Regions from separate parts of the Neisseria sp. P0001.S005 genome, predicted to be linked through region 1. Evidence: riboswitches for the same ligand, from Rfam matches in the RefSeq annotation. Region 1 holds a riboswitch; the other holds the start of a gene.
What was found. A riboswitch is a leader RNA that binds a small molecule or an ion and turns the genes downstream of it on or off. The one in region 1 is predicted to bind S-adenosylmethionine.

Region 1 (8,163 bases):
CTCGGCCAGTTTGCGCTCGGCACGCTCTTTTTGTTTGGCAGTCAGTTGGTCGACTGCTTTTTTGTCTTTAGCAGCTTTATCGGTAGTTTCTTTTTCCGCTTTGGCTTTTTCTGCGCGTTTTTTCTCTAACTCAGCTTTTTTCTCGGCCAGTTTTTTCTTAGCAGTTTCTTTTTCTGCTTCAGTTTTTGCAGCTTTTTCTTTGGCTTCGCGTTCGGCTTTGTCGGCATCAGTTTTGTCTGCTCTTTCTTTGGCTTCACGTTCGGCTTTATCAGTGGCGGCTTTTTCAGCTTTTTCTTTAGCTTCACGTTCTGCTTGTTCGGCTTTTTCCTGAGCTTCTTTTTCCGCTTGAGCTTTTTCTTCATCTGCTTGGGTAGATGAATTATCGGTAGCTGGGCGTTTCTCTGCTTTCTCCTGAGGTTTCAGGATTTCAGATTCTTCGCTTTGTTTAGGCTGAGTCAGCTCTTTGAAAACGTTTTGGTTGCCTTGATTCAAGAAGAACAAAATACCGGCAATAATACCTGTTGCCAGTATCAGGCCGAAAAAGAAACCGGCCAAGCCTTTGCCATATTGTGTAGATTTTTTCATGACTTACCTTGTAATAATGTGTTCAGACGGCCTGAAAGGAGACTGTCTGAGTTTGGATTCGATATTTTATCAATAACCGTTATAGACGGCAAAATCCTGATGCTTTGTTTACTCTAGTTTTACTTAAACATAAAGATTCAGGCCGTCTGAAAAGTTAAAGGGCGCGACGGAAGCCGATGGCTTTCATCACATGGGTTTTGCTGACTTCTTCGTCCCCTGCCAAATCGGCCAGTGTACGGGCAACGCGCATGATGCGGTGAAAACTTCGTGCGGAAAGGGACAGTTTTTCGAGCATGGTTCCCAAGGCTTCTTGCGCTTCTTTTTGGATACGGGCTTTGCCATCGAGCTCGCTGACACTCAATTCGGCATTAACTTTGCCTTGTCGGCCGTATTGGATTTTACGCGCGGCGGTAACGCGTTCTAATACGGTGGCACTGGATTCTCCGGTTTCTTGTTGCATCAGCTCAGCGGCGGAAAGGCTGGGTACTTCGATGGTTAAATCAATGCGGTCGAGTAATGGCCCTGAAATTTTGCTGCGGTAACGGGCGATGCTTTCAGGCGTGCAGCGGCAAGGTTTGGACGGATGACCGAGATAGCCGCAAGGGCAGGGGTTCATGGCGGCGACGAGCTGGAACTTGGCCGGATAAACAGCTTGGCGTGCGGCGCGGGAGATATGGATTTCGCCGTTTTCCAAAGGTTCGCGCAATACTTCCAATACTTTACGGTCAAACTCGGGCAATTCGTCTAAAAACAACACACCGTGGTGCGCCAATGAAATTTCACCCGGACGCGGGTCGGAACCGCCGCCGACCATGGCGGCCGAGCTGGCGCTGTGGTGGGGGCTGCGGAAAGGGCGGTTGCTGTCGAGTTGCTGTTGATGGTTGGGCAGGAGCGAACGCAATGCCCATACTTCGACCAATTCGTCTTCGGTCAAAGGCGGAAGGATTCCGGGTAAACGTTGCGAAAGCATGGATTTGCCTGTACCCGGCGGACCCATCATCAGCAGGCTGTGTCCGCCTGCCGCTGCAATTTCCAAAGCAAGGCGTGCGGTATGCTGGCCTTTAACATCGGCTAAATCAGGAATTTTACTTTGTTCAGACGGCCTTTGCGTCAGCTTGCATTCAGTTTGTGTCAACGGTTCGATACCGTTTAAATGCGCGGCCACTTCGCCTAAAGAACGCGCACCATAAACCGCGATACCGCGCATGACGGCAGCCTGTTCGGCATTTTCTTGCGGCAAGACGAACGAACGGCCTGCCTGCATTCCCTGCCATGCCATGGCCAGTGCGCCGCGTACGGGACGCAGCAGGCCGGACAGTGCCAATTCTCCGGCAAACTCATATTGGGCAAGCTTTTCAGGATTGATTTGTCCCGATGCGGCAAGAATGCCCAAGGCAATCGGCAAATCGAAACGGCCGGATTCTTTTGGGAGGTCGGCCGGTGCAAGGTTGACGGTAATTTTCTTGGCGGGAAAGTCGAAGCCGCTTTGGATGATGGCAGCACGTACACGGTCGCGGCTTTCTTTGACTTCAGTATCGGGCAAACCGACGATATTGAAATGTGGCAAGCCGTTGGCAAGGTGGGCTTCCACTTCGACCAACGGCGCATTCATGCCGCTTAAGGCGCGGCTGTAAACCAAAGCAAGCGACATATTTCAGACGGCCTTATTCGGCAGCTTCGGTTTGTTGTTTGATTTCGGCAACAGCTTTTTCAGCAGCGGCTTCGGCCGCTTTCAAAGCAGCTTCTTCAGGCTCTTGAGCGGCTTCGAGTTTGGCCAAACGGGCTTCCAATTCGGCCAGTTTGGTACGGGTTTTAATCAAAACCTGTTGTTGGATGTCGAATTCTTCGCGGGTCACTAAATCCATGCGGTTGAACGCGCTGCCGAGCATGGCTTTAACGTTTTTTTCCATGTCTTTGGCAGGGCTGTTGGCGATGGTTTCGCTGATTTTGGAGCTGACTTCTTCAAAAAGTTGTTTGCCGAACATAATCCGTATCCTTTATTCAGAATGTATATAGAAATTCAAGTGGCTATTGTATAAGGAAAAAGGCCGTCTGAAAACGTTTTGCTTTTCAGACGGCCTCAAATGCGGAAGTTTACACGCCTGCGGCTGCTTTTAATGCGGCTGCTTTGTCGGTGCGCTCCCAAGTAAATTCAGGCTCTTCGCGGCCGAAATGGCCGTATGCGGCGGATTTGCTGTAAATCGGGCGCAAGAGGTCGAGCATTTGGACGATGCCTTTGGGGCGCAGGTCGAAATGTTCGCGAACTAAGGCAATCAGTTTTTCTTCGCTGATTTTGCCTGTACCGAAGGTATCGATGGAAATCGAAGTCGGTTCGGCAACGCCGATGGCGTAGGAAACTTGGATTTGGCATTGGGTTGCCAAACCGGCGGCTACGATGTTTTTTGCAACATAGCGGCAGGCGTAAGCGGCGGAACGGTCCACTTTGGACGGGTCTTTGCCGGAGAATGCGCCGCCGCCGTGCGGAGCCGCACCGCCGTAGGTATCGACGATGATTTTACGGCCGGTCAAACCGCAGTCGCCTTGCGGGCCGCCGATAACGAAGCGGCCGGTCGGGTTGATCAGGTATTTGGTTTCGTCGGTCAGCAGTTCAGACGGCAGAACCGGTTTGATGATGTGTTCGATCACGGCGTTTTTCAGCTCTTCGTAACCGATAGACGGATCGTGCTGGGTAGACAGGACGACGGTGTCGATGCGTTTTACTTTGCCGGTTTTGCTGTCGTAAACCACGGTCAGTTGGGCTTTGGCATCAGGACGCAGCCAAGGCAGGCGGCCGTCTTTGCGCAATTCGCTTTGGCGTTGCATCAGGCGGTGGCTGTAATAGATGGCAAACGGCATCAGGGTAGGGGTTTCGTCGCAGGCATAGCCGAACATCAAACCTTGGTCGCCTGCGCCTTGGTTTAAGTCGATGCCTTCGCCTTCGTTCACGCCTTGGGCGATGTCCGGAGATTGTTGGTCGTAGTACACGCCGACTGCGCAGCCGGTAGCATCAAAGCCCAGCTCGGAGGAGTTGTAGCCGATGCGTTTGATGGTTTCGCGTGCGACTTTGATGTAGTCCACTTGGGCGGTAGTCGTGATTTCGCCTGCCAATACGCACAAGCCTGTGTTGACCAAGGTTTCTGCGGCGACACGCGCTTTTGGGTCTTGCGCCAAGATGGCATCCAAAATCGCATCGGATACTTGGTCGGCAACTTTATCCGGATGGCCTTCGGATACCGATTCGGAAGTAAACAGATATTCGCTCATTGCTATTCTTTCATTAAAAACAGGCTGCTGTGTTTTCAGACGGCCTTTTATTTCGGACAGCGGAAATCATAACAAAAACTCCGCTTTTTCTCTATACAAGTGAGAAACATTCGCACTTGCCTGCTGTTTCGGAATCCTGTTGCGCGTTTCTTACAGGCAAAAAAATTCCCGCATTAAGCGGGTTTGGATTGCTCTGGCGAGCCACATCGGTTTTTCAACCGTCCACCTTACCTTTCCGTTTGAAAAGCAGGTTGGCATGGAATTCCCAACTCTTAATGCAGTGCGGATAGTAGCAGAAAAGCAGGTGTGCCGCAATATATTTGCCCGAAGTCTGTTTTGTTCAGACGGCCTGTTTCGTTTACAATCTGTCCACTTCATTTTGGTAAAACCTTATGCAAACGCTTGTTACCTTTGTTTTTAAATTTTTGGCCGCTCTGCCTTTGGCTTGGTTGCACAAATTAGGCAATCTGCTGGGCAGTTTGGGTTTCTGCGTGCTGTCGAAAGATCGCCGGCGTGTTTTCGAAAACATGAAACTTGCCGGTTTGAACCCGACGGATGAGGCGGTGAAAAAAGTTTTCCGTGAAACGGCAAAAGGCGGCTTGGAATTGCCGGTGGCGTTTTTCAGACGGCCTGAGGAAATTGAGAACCTGTTTGTCAGCGTCAACGGTTGGGAACATGTTCAGACGGCCTTGAGTGCGGGCGAAGGTTTGCTGTTTATTACGCCGCACATCGGCAGCTATGATTTGGCGGGCCGCTACATCAGTCAGCAACTGCCGTTTCCGCTGACGGCGATGTATAAGCCGCCGAAAATCAAGGCTTTTGATGCGGTGATGCAGGCGGGGCGCGTGCGCGGTAAAGGCAAGACTGCGCCTACCAGTATTCAGGGCGTCAAACAAATTATTAAGGCTCTGCGCGGCGGCGAAGCGACCATTGTTTTGCCGGACCATGTACCGTCTCCCGAAGAAGGGGGCGACGGCGTGTGGGTGGACTTTTTCGGCAAACCTGCCTATACCATGACGTTGGCGGGCAAGCTGGCGCAAGTCAAAGGCGTGAAGGCTTTGTTTTTCTGCGGCGAGCGTCTGCCCGATGGCAAAGGCTTTGTCTTGCACATCGAGCCTTTGCGCGGTGAGTTGAACGGCGATAAGGAGAACGATGCGCGCGTGATCAATGAAAATACCGAATATTGGATACGCCGTTTTCCGGAACAATATTTGTTTATGTACAATCGCTACAAGCATCCCGAAGGCGCGCCGTTGCCGCCTGCTTGAGTGGGATAGATTCAAAACCTGCTTTGAGGAAAGCAGGTTTTTATTTTGGTTGGGAACTCAGAAGATTTTCTTTCGGCTTAAACAAAGCCGAGGTTCAAAAAGAAATACATTAAAGCCTAGCGTTTGCACTGTCCACGATATTTAAATGGCAAAGACCGTCTGAAAAGCGGTTTCAGACGGCCTTTACCGTAATCTTTTGCCTTTTATTTTCATACGCTGCTGAACCGTTTGCCCTGATGGCATTATAATGCGCGTAATTGTTTTTTTGATGGCATGTCATGTTTTATCTCTTTCAATCCGACCGTTTGGAATCGCTTGCCGAAATGTGCGCGCGTATTCATCAGGCTTCGCCCTTGGATTCCGTATTGGCGCAGGAAGAAGTGGTGGTGCAGAGCCAGGGTATGCGGCGTTATCTGAATGTGTTTTTCGCGCGCGAACTCGGCGTGGCGGCGAATTTGAAGTTCAGCCTGCCTGCCGGTTTGGCGTGGCAGCTGATGCGCAAATTGGTTCCCGATGTGCCGCCGCTCAGTCCGTTTTCACCTGAAGTCATGCGTTGGCGTTTGCTGGATTTGTTCCGCAGCGAAGCGTTTCAGACGGCACCGGAATACGAAAACGTGCGCCTGAAGCTGGAAAGTTATTTGCACAGCTCGGCATCGGCGGATTATCAGCTTGCCGGACAGATGGCGGATATTTTTGACCAATATTTGGTGTACCGCCCGGACTGGATTGATGCGTGGCAGGCTGGGAAGCTGCTGGGTTTGGGCGATGATGAGGATTGGCAGGCGCGGCTGTGGCGTTATTTGGACGATGGCAGCCAATCTGCGCCGCACCGCGTGGCCTTGTGGGAAAAGCTGTTGGCGCAGTTGGATAAATCAGTCTTGCCGCAAAGGTTGTTTGTATTCGGCATTTCGACAATGGCGCCGATGTATCTGCAACTGCTGCACCAAATTTCCAAGCATTGCGATGTGTTTGTGTTCGCGCTCAACCCGAGCAGTCAATATTGGGGCGAGGTCATCGACGAGGCGCAGATTTTGAAAAGGGGCGATGAGGCGGATTTGTCGCAGGCAGGGCATCCGCTGTTGGCTTCTTTGGGCAAGCAGGGGCGCGATTTCTTTGATTTTCTGTCGGAAGTGGAAACCGAGCAGGATATTCAGGTTTATGAAGAGGGAAAAGACGATACTTTATTGCATTGCCTGCAAAACGATATCCAAAACTTAATCATGCCGTCTGAACGCTTATATCAACAGGAAGAAGGCGAAGCAGGCGCGCAGTCGGTTTTGGTTCAAGTCCACGATGCGGACGGCAATCCAGTGTGTGTCGAGCCGGACGAGCTGCTGAATGACGGTTCCGTCAAAATCGTTGCAGCACACAGCCCTTTGCGCGAATTGCAGATTTTGAAAGAAGAGCTGTCGCTGGTGTTGCAAAATAATCCCGATTGGCAGCTGCACGATATTGCCGTGTTGACACCGAACATCGAGCCGTACAGCCCGTTTATCGAAGCCGTTTTTGGACAGGCGCACGCAGGCAGCCAGGCTTTGCCGTATTCGATTTCGGATGTGAAGCTCAGCCGCCTCCAGCCGTTGCTGTATGCTTTGGCGCAAACTTTGGACTTGCTGGAGAGCCGGTTTGAAGTGGATAAGGTTTTGCCCTTGCTGGAAAGCTGGTTGGTACTGCAACGTTTCGGTTTGAGCGAGGAAGATGTGCCGCTGCTGCATGAGACTGTTGCCGGATTGAATGTGCATTGGGGTTTGGACCAAACCATGCGTGAGGGCAAAGACAACCTCTTTACTTGGCAGCAGGCGGTAGAGCGTTTGGCTTTGGGCTGGATGTTGCCCGAAGGCGGCAACGGCATGTGGCAGGGCGTGAGCGCGTGGCATAGCAACGTCAATCAGCTGGACGTGTTCAGCGGTTTTGCCGAATTTATCCGCACTTTGGCCGATATGGCGGCGCAATGGCAAGAGCCTGCCAATGTGGAAAGTTGGGTGCAGCGTTGCCGTGCTTTGCTGGAGAAACTGTTTGCTCCGGATACGGACGACCAATACGCCAAGCAGCAGTTTGAGCAGTCTTTGGCGAAATGGCAGGAAGAGGCGCAGTTGGCCGAATTTGACGGATTGTTGCCGTGTAAAACCGTTATCCGCCATATCCGCCGCTTTTTGGACAGCGAAAGCCAAGCCGGATTTTTGAGCGGCGGTATCACTTTTTGCAGTATGGTGCCGATGCGCAGCTTGCCGTTTAAAATGGTTTGCCTGTTGGGTTTGAATGACGGCGATTTTCCGCGCAATACCAAAGCGGCGGTGTTCGACCTGATTGCCAAATATCCGAAAAAAGGCGACCGCGCCCGCCGCGACGACGACCGTTATCTCTTCCTGGAAGCCTTAATCAGCGCGCGCGAAATGCTGTATTTGTCTTATATCGGCCGCGATATACGCAATGATGCCGAGTTCGCGCCGTCTTCGTTAATCAGCGAGCTGCTGGATACCATTGCCGCCATGACGGGGAAAAGCGGGCGCGAGTTGTCGGAGAAATGGGTGAAACATCATCCGTTGCAGGCGTTCTCACGCCGTTATTTCCAAAAGGACGCGCTTTCAGACGGCCTCTTCAGTACGCGCCAAGATTACGCCGATGCGTTGAACCAACCGCAAGCGGAAGCGCAACCGTTTTTCCTTGAGGCCTTAAGTCAGGAAGAGCCGGGCAAAACCATTCACCAGGGCGAGCTTGTCAGTTTTTGGCGCAACCCTGTCAAAGTTTGGCTGAAGAAAAATTTAAGCTGGGATCAGCCGTATCTGGACGGCGCATGGGAGTCTGCCGAACCGTTTGAGCCGCAACATGAGGGTCGGATTGCCGATGCCTATTTGGATGCGCGGCGCAAAGGGGAAGATTTTGAAGATACGGCCATTCGGCTGAATGCCGAAAGCCTAATGCCGGTGGGCGAGTTGGGCGGTTTATGGCAGAAGCAGTATCAGATATCTGCGAAAAACGTAGATGCCGAGCTGATACGCAGTAACAAAAGGCCGTCTGAACCTTATGAAGAACACTTTGACGACTT
Region 2 (8,163 bases), on a different contig from region 1:
TGTTCGTAAACTGCTTTGAAGATGACTGGATTGGCTTGATATTTCAAATCTGAAAGATTGACGGCTGCGGCAACCTTGGCCAAGCCTAACATTTCAGGCATCCAAACGACGTGTTCTGTCCGCAAGGAAACATCTTTGGCAAAGGTTTTGCTGTGTTGCAACAAAACTGGATCGAGATGGTAACAATGGACGCAGAAGTAGCCGAAAAATTCTAGCACTTCAATTTTTCCAGCTTGTTGCTGCGGAATAGGGCGACTGAGGACAGTATAGTCCACGCCCTCGGTAGCAGCCTGCGCACTCAGACTGAGCAGGCTCAGGCTGAGTGCGGCAATGGTTTGTTTTATACGCTGCTTCATCAGTGATTCCATTATTTGGTAGAACGAATCAAGCTATTGATATTATGGCCTTGCAGGTTTTTTTGCAGTTTTACAGCGGCTTCCTGCGGCATGGTGTTACTTTGAACTCGGTAAATGGTTTTGTCGCCGTTTTGCGATTCAACCACTTTGGAAGAAACACCTAAAATAGCCAGTTTGGCACGTTGTGAGTCTGCGCTGGAGCGGTCTGCATATGAACCAAGTTGCAGGAAGGCTTTTTTACCGCTGTTGGCAGTCGCTTCGGCTTTTTCTGCTGACTGTTTACTGCTTTCTTTTGTTGCAGAGGCATTTGCGGCTTTACGTGCTTTTTCGATGCTGCCACTGTTGAGGATTTGCTCAGGTGTCGGCTTGTTTTGTTTTTTGGCTTCGGCTGCTTTTTTCTCAGCCAATTTGCGCTCGGCACGCTCTTTTTGTTTGTCGGTCAGTTGGTCGGCCGCTTTTTTATCTTTTGCAGTTTTATCAGTAGCTTCTTTTTCAGCTTTGGCTTTTTCTGCGCGTTTTTTCTCTAATTCGGCTTTTTTCTCGGACAGTTTTTTCTTGGCGGCTTCTTTTTCTGCTTCCGTTTTTGCGGCTTTTTCTTTGGCTTCACGTTCGGCTTTGTCGGCGGCGGCTTTTTCAGCTTTTTCTTTGGCTTCACGTTCGGCTTTATCGGTAGCGGCTTTCTCTGCTTTTTCTTTGGCTTCACGTTCTGCTTGTTCGGCTTTTTCCTGAGCTTCTTTTTCCGCTTGAGCTTTTTCTTCAGCTTCTTTGGCAGCCTTTTCAGCCTCTTCTTTAGCTTTGGCTTCTTTCTCAGCAGCTTCTTTTTCTGCTTTGGCTTTTTCTTCATCTGCTTGGGTAGATGAAGTGTCGGTGGTTGGGCGTTTCTCTGCTTTGTCCTGAGGTTTCAGGATTTCAGGTTCTTCGCTTTGTTTAGGCTGAGTCAGCTCTTTGAAAACGTTTTGGTTGCCTTGGTTCAAGAAGAACAAAATACCGGCAATAATACCTGTTGCCAGTATCAGGCCGAAAAAGAAACCGGCCAAGCCTTTGCCATATTGTGTAGATTTTTTCATGACTTACCTTGTAATAATGTGTTCAGACGGCCTGAAGGGAGACTGTCTGAGTTTGGATTCGATATTTTATCAATAACCGTTATGGACGGCAAAATCCTGATGCTTTGTTTACTCTAGTTTTACTTAAACATAAAGATTCAGGCCGTCTGAAAAGTTAAAGGGCGCGACGGAAGCCGATGGCTTTCATCACATGGGTTTTGCTGACTTCTTCGTCGCCTGCCAAATCGGCCAGCGTACGGGCGACGCGCATGATACGGTGGAAACTTCGGGCGGAAAGGGATAGTTTTTCAAGCATGGTTCCCAAGGCTTCTTGCGCTTCTTTTTGGATACGGGCTTTACCATCGAGCTCGCTGACACTCAGTTCGGCATTGACTTTGCCTTGTCGGTTGTATTGGATTTTGCGTGCGGCGGTAACGCGTTCCAATACGGTGGCACTGGATTCGCCTGCTTCTTGTTGCATCAACTCGGCAGCAGAAAGGCTGGGTACTTCGATGGTTAAGTCAATACGGTCGAGCAATGGCCCTGAAATTTTGTTGCGGTAGCGGGCAACGCTTTCAGGCGTGCAGCGGCAAGGTTTGGATGGATGACCAAGATAGCCGCAAGGGCAGGGGTTCATGGCAGCGACAAGTTGGAACTTGGCCGGATAAACTGCTTGGCGTGCGGCGCGGGAAATATGGATTTCGCCGTTTTCCAAAGGTTCGCGCAATACTTCTAATACTTTACGGTCAAACTCGGGCAATTCGTCTAAAAACAACACACCGTGGTGTGCCAATGAAATTTCGCCCGGACGCGGGTCTGAACCGCCACCCACCATAGCAGCCGAGCTAGCGCTGTGATGAGGACTGCGGAAAGGACGGTTGCTGTCAAGTTGCTGTTGATGGTTGGGCAGGAGCGAACGCAATGCCCATACTTCGACCAATTCGTCTTCGGTCAAAGGCGGAAGGATACCGGGCAAACGTTGCGAAAGCATGGATTTGCCTGTACCCGGCGGACCCATCATCAGCAGGCTGTGTCCGCCTGCCGCTGCGATTTCCAAAGCAAGGCGAGCGGTATGCTGGCCTTTAACATCAGCTAAATCAGGAATTTTACTTTGTTCAGACGGCCTTTGTGGCAGTTTGCATTCGGTTTGTGTCAACGGTTCGATGCCGTTTAAATGGGCGGCCACTTCGCCCAAAGAACGCGCTCCATAAACCGCGATACCGCGCATAACGGCAGCCTGTTCGGCATTTTCTTGCGGCAAGACGAATGAGCGGCCGGCCTGCATTCCCTGCCATGCCATGGCCAGTGCGCCGCGTACGGGACGCAGCAGTCCGGACAGCGCCAATTCTCCCGCAAACTCATATTGCGAGAGCTTTTCAGGATTGATTTGTCCCGATGCGGCAAGAATGCCTAAGGCAATCGGCAAATCGAAACGGCCGGATTCTTTTGGGAGGTCGGCCGGTGCGAGGTTGACGGTAATTTTCTTGGCGGGAAAGTCGAAGCCGCTTTGGATGATGGCGGCACGCACACGATCGCGGCTTTCTTTGACTTCAGTATCGGGCAAACCGACGATATTGAAATGTGGCAAGCCGTTGGCAAGGTGGGCTTCCACTTCGACCAACGGCGCATTCATGCCGCTTAAGGCGCGGCTGTAAACCAAAGCAAGCGACATGTTTCAGACGGCCTTATTCAGCAGCTTCAGTTTGTTGTTTGATTTCGGCAACAGCTTCTTCCGCAGCAGCTTCGGCCGCTTTTAAAGCAGCTTCTTCAGGCTCTTGAGCGGCTTCGAGTTTGGCCAAACGGGCTTCCAATTCAGCCAGTTTGGTACGGGTTTTAATCAAAACCTGTTGTTGGATGTCGAATTCTTCGCGGGTCACCAAATCCATGCGGTTGAACGCGCTGCCGAGCATGGCTTTAACGTTTTTTTCCATGTCTTTGGCAGGGCTGTTGGCGATGGTTTCGCTGATTTTGGAGCTGACTTCTTCAAAAAGTTGTTTGCCGAACATAATCCGTATCCTTTATTCAGAATGTATATAGAAATTCAAGTGGCTATTGTATAAGGAAAAAGGCCGTCTGAAAACGGGAATTTTGAGACGGCCTTTGCTTTCTATCGTAAATATTCCGTGTATTTTAACGTTCAACACGGGCTTCAAAAATAGGCATCAGCCACGCGCCGCCTGTGAAGCCTTTGCATGAACCGGTGGTGTGTTCCTCACTGCGGACAAACGTTTTACCGTCCCACACCGCTGCATTGCCAGACCAGCAGTCGCCGATCCCTCGGCCTTTGAAGCTGCCGCTAAGGGTGGCTGTTTTCTCATCGAATCCGCCGTGCCCGCCGTATGTCATTGGCGGCAGCACTTGTTCAATTTTGGTCAATTCTTTATCGGCAATGGCATAGTAGCCGCTGGTTTGATAAGCACCGCCGATACAGATGGCCGAAATCAAAACCTGACGATCGTTGAGCGGATGGACATACAGGCTGCGGTTCCAATCCATTTGCTCTTTATTGTGCAGGGCGTAACAGTAATTATCGTCGCCTTCGGAAACGCGGTTGCTGTCGCTCAAGAGCTTCATGACGGCGCTGTGGCGCGGTGTGCCTTGTTCCAGCATATCGCCCTCTTTTTTCGGCACGGCAACGGCGCGGATGACGGGTTTGGGCTGCGGACTGAGGACTGCCTGACTGCTGCCGCCTTTGCGAATCAGCGCGGAAGGCGTATTCAGACGACCTTGGAATTCGTCCGCTTTCAACATTGCCGCCGCCGCGCCTTTATCGGACAAGTGCCATTCATATTTTCCCGCGCGGATGCTGATTTTGCTTTCTTTTTTCAACGCTTCGAGCAAGGCGTTGGTTTGCGCGCTGCTCAATTTGCCTGTGCCTTTTTTGTTCAACGCCAATTTGCCCAGTGATTTGCCGTTCAGCATCACTTCGCTGCGGGCTGCCACGCGGGCGAATTGGCGGTCATCGTCGTTAAACGGCAGTAGGGAGACTTCGCCGGCAACGACGGCATTCGCCCCCGCTTTTCGGGTAAACAAGATGGAAACCGGCGTTTCTGTTTCGTCCGCCTGATAGCCGGCAAGACGGCAGGTGCCGGTATTGTCGCAAGTAATGTCCCAGTCTTTGTAATTTTGATAAAAGCCTTGAGGCGGAGCAGCCAGTGCGGTGGCAGGCAAAACAGCCAGCAGCCATTTTTTCATGATGTATTCTTTCAATTTTATTTATGTAGATTCACAAGGACAGCATAGCAATCCAAAATTTCGTTGCGCTGTTTTTGTGAAAATACGATGTGTCGTTCGTAAAAAGGTTTTTAATATTTAGATGTAAAAAGGCCGTCTGAAACTCCCGTTCAGACGACCTTTATTATTTTTTTACACGCCTGCGGCTGCTTTCAATGCGGCTGCTTTGTCGGTGCGCTCCCAAGTAAATTCAGGTTCCTCGCGGCCGAAGTGGCCGTAGGCGGCGGATTTGCTGTAAATCGGGCGCAGTAGGTCGAGCATTTGGACGATGCCTTTAGGGCGCAGGTCGAAATGTTCGCGAACCAGGGCGATCAGTTTTTCTTCGCTGATTTTGCCGGTGCCGAAAGTATCGATGGAAATCGAAGTCGGTTCGGCAACGCCGATGGCGTAGGAAACTTGGATTTGGCATTGGGTTGCCAAACCGGCGGCTACGATGTTTTTTGCAACATAGCGGCAGGCGTAAGCGGCGGAACGGTCCACTTTGGACGGGTCTTTGCCGGAGAATGCGCCGCCGCCGTGCGGAGCCGCACCGCCGTAGGTATCGACGATGATTTTACGGCCGGTCAAACCGCAGTCGCCTTGCGGGCCGCCGATAACGAAGCGGCCGGTCGGGTTGATCAGGTATTTGGTTTCGTCAGTCAGCAGTTCAGACGGCAAAACGGGCTTGATAATCTGCTCAATCACGGCTTTACTCAGTTCTTCATGGCTGATGGCAGGATCGTGCTGGGTAGATAGGACGACGGTGTCGATGCGTTTTACTTTGCCAGTTTCGCTGTCGTAAACCACGGTCAGTTGGGCTTTTGCATCAGGGCGCAGCCAAGGCAGGCGGCCGTCTTTGCGCAATTCGCTTTGGCGTTGCATCAGGCGGTGGCTGTAATAGATGGCAAACGGCATTAGGGTCGGGGTTTCGTCGCAGGCGTAGCCGAACATCAAACCTTGGTCGCCTGCGCCTTGGTTCAAGTCGATGCCTTCGCCTTCGTTCACACCTTGGGCGATGTCCGGAGATTGTTGGTCGTAGTACACGCCGACCGCGCAGCCGTTGGCATCAAAGCCCAGCTCGGAGGAGTTGTAGCCGATGCGTTTGATGGTTTCGCGTGCGACTTTGATGTAGTCCACTTGGGCAGTAGTGGTAATTTCGCCTGCCAATACGCACAAGCCTGTGTTAACCAAGGTTTCCGCGGCGACACGTGCTTTGGGGTCTTGCGCCAAGATGGCATCCAAAATCGCATCGGACACTTGGTCGGCAACTTTATCCGGATGGCCTTCGGATACCGATTCGGAAGTAAACAGATATTCGCTCATTGCTATTCTTTCATTAAAAACAGGCTGCTGTGTTTTCAGACGGCCTTTTATTTCGGACAGCGGAAATCATAACAAAAACTCCGCTTTTTCTCTATACAAGTGAGAAACATTCGCACTTGTCTGCTGTTTCGGAATCCTGTTGCGCGTTTCTTACAGGCAAAAAAATTCCCGCATTAAGCGGGTTTGGATTGCTCTGGCGAGCCACATCGGTTTTTCAACCGTCCACCTTACCTTTCCGTTTGAAAAGCAGGTTGGCATGGAATTCCCAACTCTTAATGCAGCGCGGATAGTAGCAGAAAAGCAGGTGTGCCGCAATATATTTGCCCGAAGTCTGTTTTGTTCAGACGGCTGTTTCGTTTACAATCTGTCCACTTCATTTTGGTAAAACCTTATGCAAACGCTTGTTACCTTTGTTTTTAAATTTTTGGCCGCTCTGCCTTTGGCTTGGTTGCACAAATTAGGCAATCTGCTGGGCAGTTTGGGTTTCTGCGTGCTGTCGAAAGATCGCCGGCGTGTTTTCGAAAACATGAAACTTGCCGGTTTGAACCCGACGGATGAGGCGGTGAAAAAAGTTTTCCGTGAAACGGCAAAAGGCGGCTTGGAATTGCCGGTGGCGTTTTTCAGACGGCCTGAGGAAATTGAAAACCTGTTTGTCAGCGTCAACGGGTGGGAACATGTTCAGACGGCCTTGAGCGCGGGCGAGGGTTTGCTGTTTATCACGCCGCACATCGGCAGCTATGATTTGGCCGGCCGCTACATCAGCCAGCAACTGCCGTTTCCGCTGACGGCGATGTACAAGCCGCCGAAAATCAAGGCATTTGATGCGGTGATGCAGGCAGGGCGCGTGCGCGGTAAAGGCAAGACTGCACCGACCAGCATTCAGGGCGTCAAACAAATCATCAAAGCGCTGCGCGGCGGCGAAGCGACCATTGTGTTGCCGGACCATGTACCGTCTCCGGAAGAAGGAGGCGACGGCGTGTGGGTGGACTTTTTCGGCAAACCTGCCTACACCATGACGTTGGCGGGTAAGCTGGCGCAAGTCAAAGGCGTGAAGGCTTTGTTTTTCTGCGGCGAGCGTCTGCCCGACGGTAAAGGCTTTGTCTTGCACATCGAGCCTTTGCGCGGCGAATTGAACGGCGATAAGGAGAACGACGCGCGCGTGATCAATGAAAATACCGAATATTGGATACGCCGTTTTCCGGAACAATATTTGTTTATGTACAACCGCTACAAACATCCCGAAGGCGCGCCTTTCCCGCCGGAAATATAGGCTTGCCGAATGTAAAAAACCTGCTTGGACTCAAGCAGGTTTTGTATTTGGTCGGAATGAGAGGATTCGAACCTCCGACCCCTTCGTCCCGAACGAAGTGCGCTACCGGGCTGCGCTACATTCCGAATGTGGGAAATTATAGGATAGGAGAAGCCGGTTTGTACAGGGGTCGATAAATAATTAATAATTGGCTGCCGATGGGTTTGTTTTAGGCCGTCTGAAGCGATGTGTTTCAGACGGCCTGTGTTTTTGTTTGCCGCTTCTGCTGAAGCATTTGTCCTAATGGCATTATAATGCGGGCAATTGTTTTTTAGATTGTCTGCTATGTTTTATCTTTATCAGTCTGACCGTTTGGAAGCGCTTGCCGAAATGTGCGCGCATATTCATCAGGCCTTGCCTTTGGATGCTGTATTGGCACAGGAAGAAGTGGTGGTGCAGAGCCAGGGGATGCGGCGTTATCTGAATGTGTTTTTCGCGCGCAAACTCGGCGTGGCGGCGAATTTGAAGTTCAGTCTGCCTGCCGGTTTGGCGTGGCAGCTGATGCGCAAATTGGTTCCCGATGTGCCGCCGCTCAGTCCGTTTTCGCCTGAAGTCATGCGCTGGCGTTTGCTGGATTTGTTCCGCAGCGAAGTGTTTCAGACGGCCCCGGAATACGAAAACGTACGCCTGAAGCTGGAAAGTTATTTGCACAGTTCGGCCTCGGCGGATTATCAGCTTGCCGGACAAATGGCCGATATTTTCGACCAATATTTGGTGTACCGGCCGGATTGGATTGATGCGTGGCAGGCCGGGAAGCTGCTGGGTTTGGGCGATGATGAGGATTGGCAGGCACGGCTGTGGCGTTATTTGGACGATGGCAGCCAATCGGCGCCGCACCGCGTGGCCTTGTGGGAAAAGTTGTTGGCGCAGTTGGATAAATCGGTCTTGCCGCAAAGGTTGTTCGTATTCGGCATTT

Region 2: another riboswitch for S-adenosylmethionine. It lies ahead of metK (methionine adenosyltransferase); the one in region 1 lies ahead of metK (methionine adenosyltransferase).

Annotation. Positions count from the first base shown of each region.
Region 1 covers NZ_JBQCTZ010000106.1:1,307-9,469, reverse strand. Annotated here, with positions in the region: gene ACTHSP_RS12705 (SPOR domain-containing protein) at 1-585, opposite strand, end outside; gene ACTHSP_RS12700 (YifB family Mg chelatase-like AAA ATPase) at 740-2,236, opposite strand; gene ACTHSP_RS12695 (accessory factor UbiK family protein) at 2,250-2,570, opposite strand; gene metK (methionine adenosyltransferase) at 2,680-3,849, opposite strand; SAM-I-IV-variant riboswitch at 4,023-4,133, opposite strand; gene ACTHSP_RS12685 (lysophospholipid acyltransferase family protein) at 4,242-5,117, shown strand; gene recC (exodeoxyribonuclease V subunit gamma) at 5,396-8,163, shown strand, end outside.
Region 2 covers NZ_JBQCTZ010000100.1:3,444-11,606, reverse strand. Annotated here, with positions in the region: gene ACTHSP_RS12345 (thiol:disulfide interchange protein DsbA/DsbL) at 1-356, opposite strand, end outside; gene ACTHSP_RS12340 (SPOR domain-containing protein) at 368-1,423, opposite strand; gene ACTHSP_RS12335 (YifB family Mg chelatase-like AAA ATPase) at 1,578-3,074, opposite strand; gene ACTHSP_RS12330 (accessory factor UbiK family protein) at 3,088-3,408, opposite strand; gene ACTHSP_RS12325 (DUF1176 domain-containing protein) at 3,533-4,597, opposite strand; gene metK (methionine adenosyltransferase) at 4,769-5,938, opposite strand; SAM-I-IV-variant riboswitch at 6,112-6,222, opposite strand; gene ACTHSP_RS12315 (lysophospholipid acyltransferase family protein) at 6,330-7,208, shown strand; tRNA gene ACTHSP_RS12310 (tRNA-Pro) at 7,257-7,333, opposite strand; gene recC (exodeoxyribonuclease V subunit gamma) at 7,533-8,163, shown strand, end outside.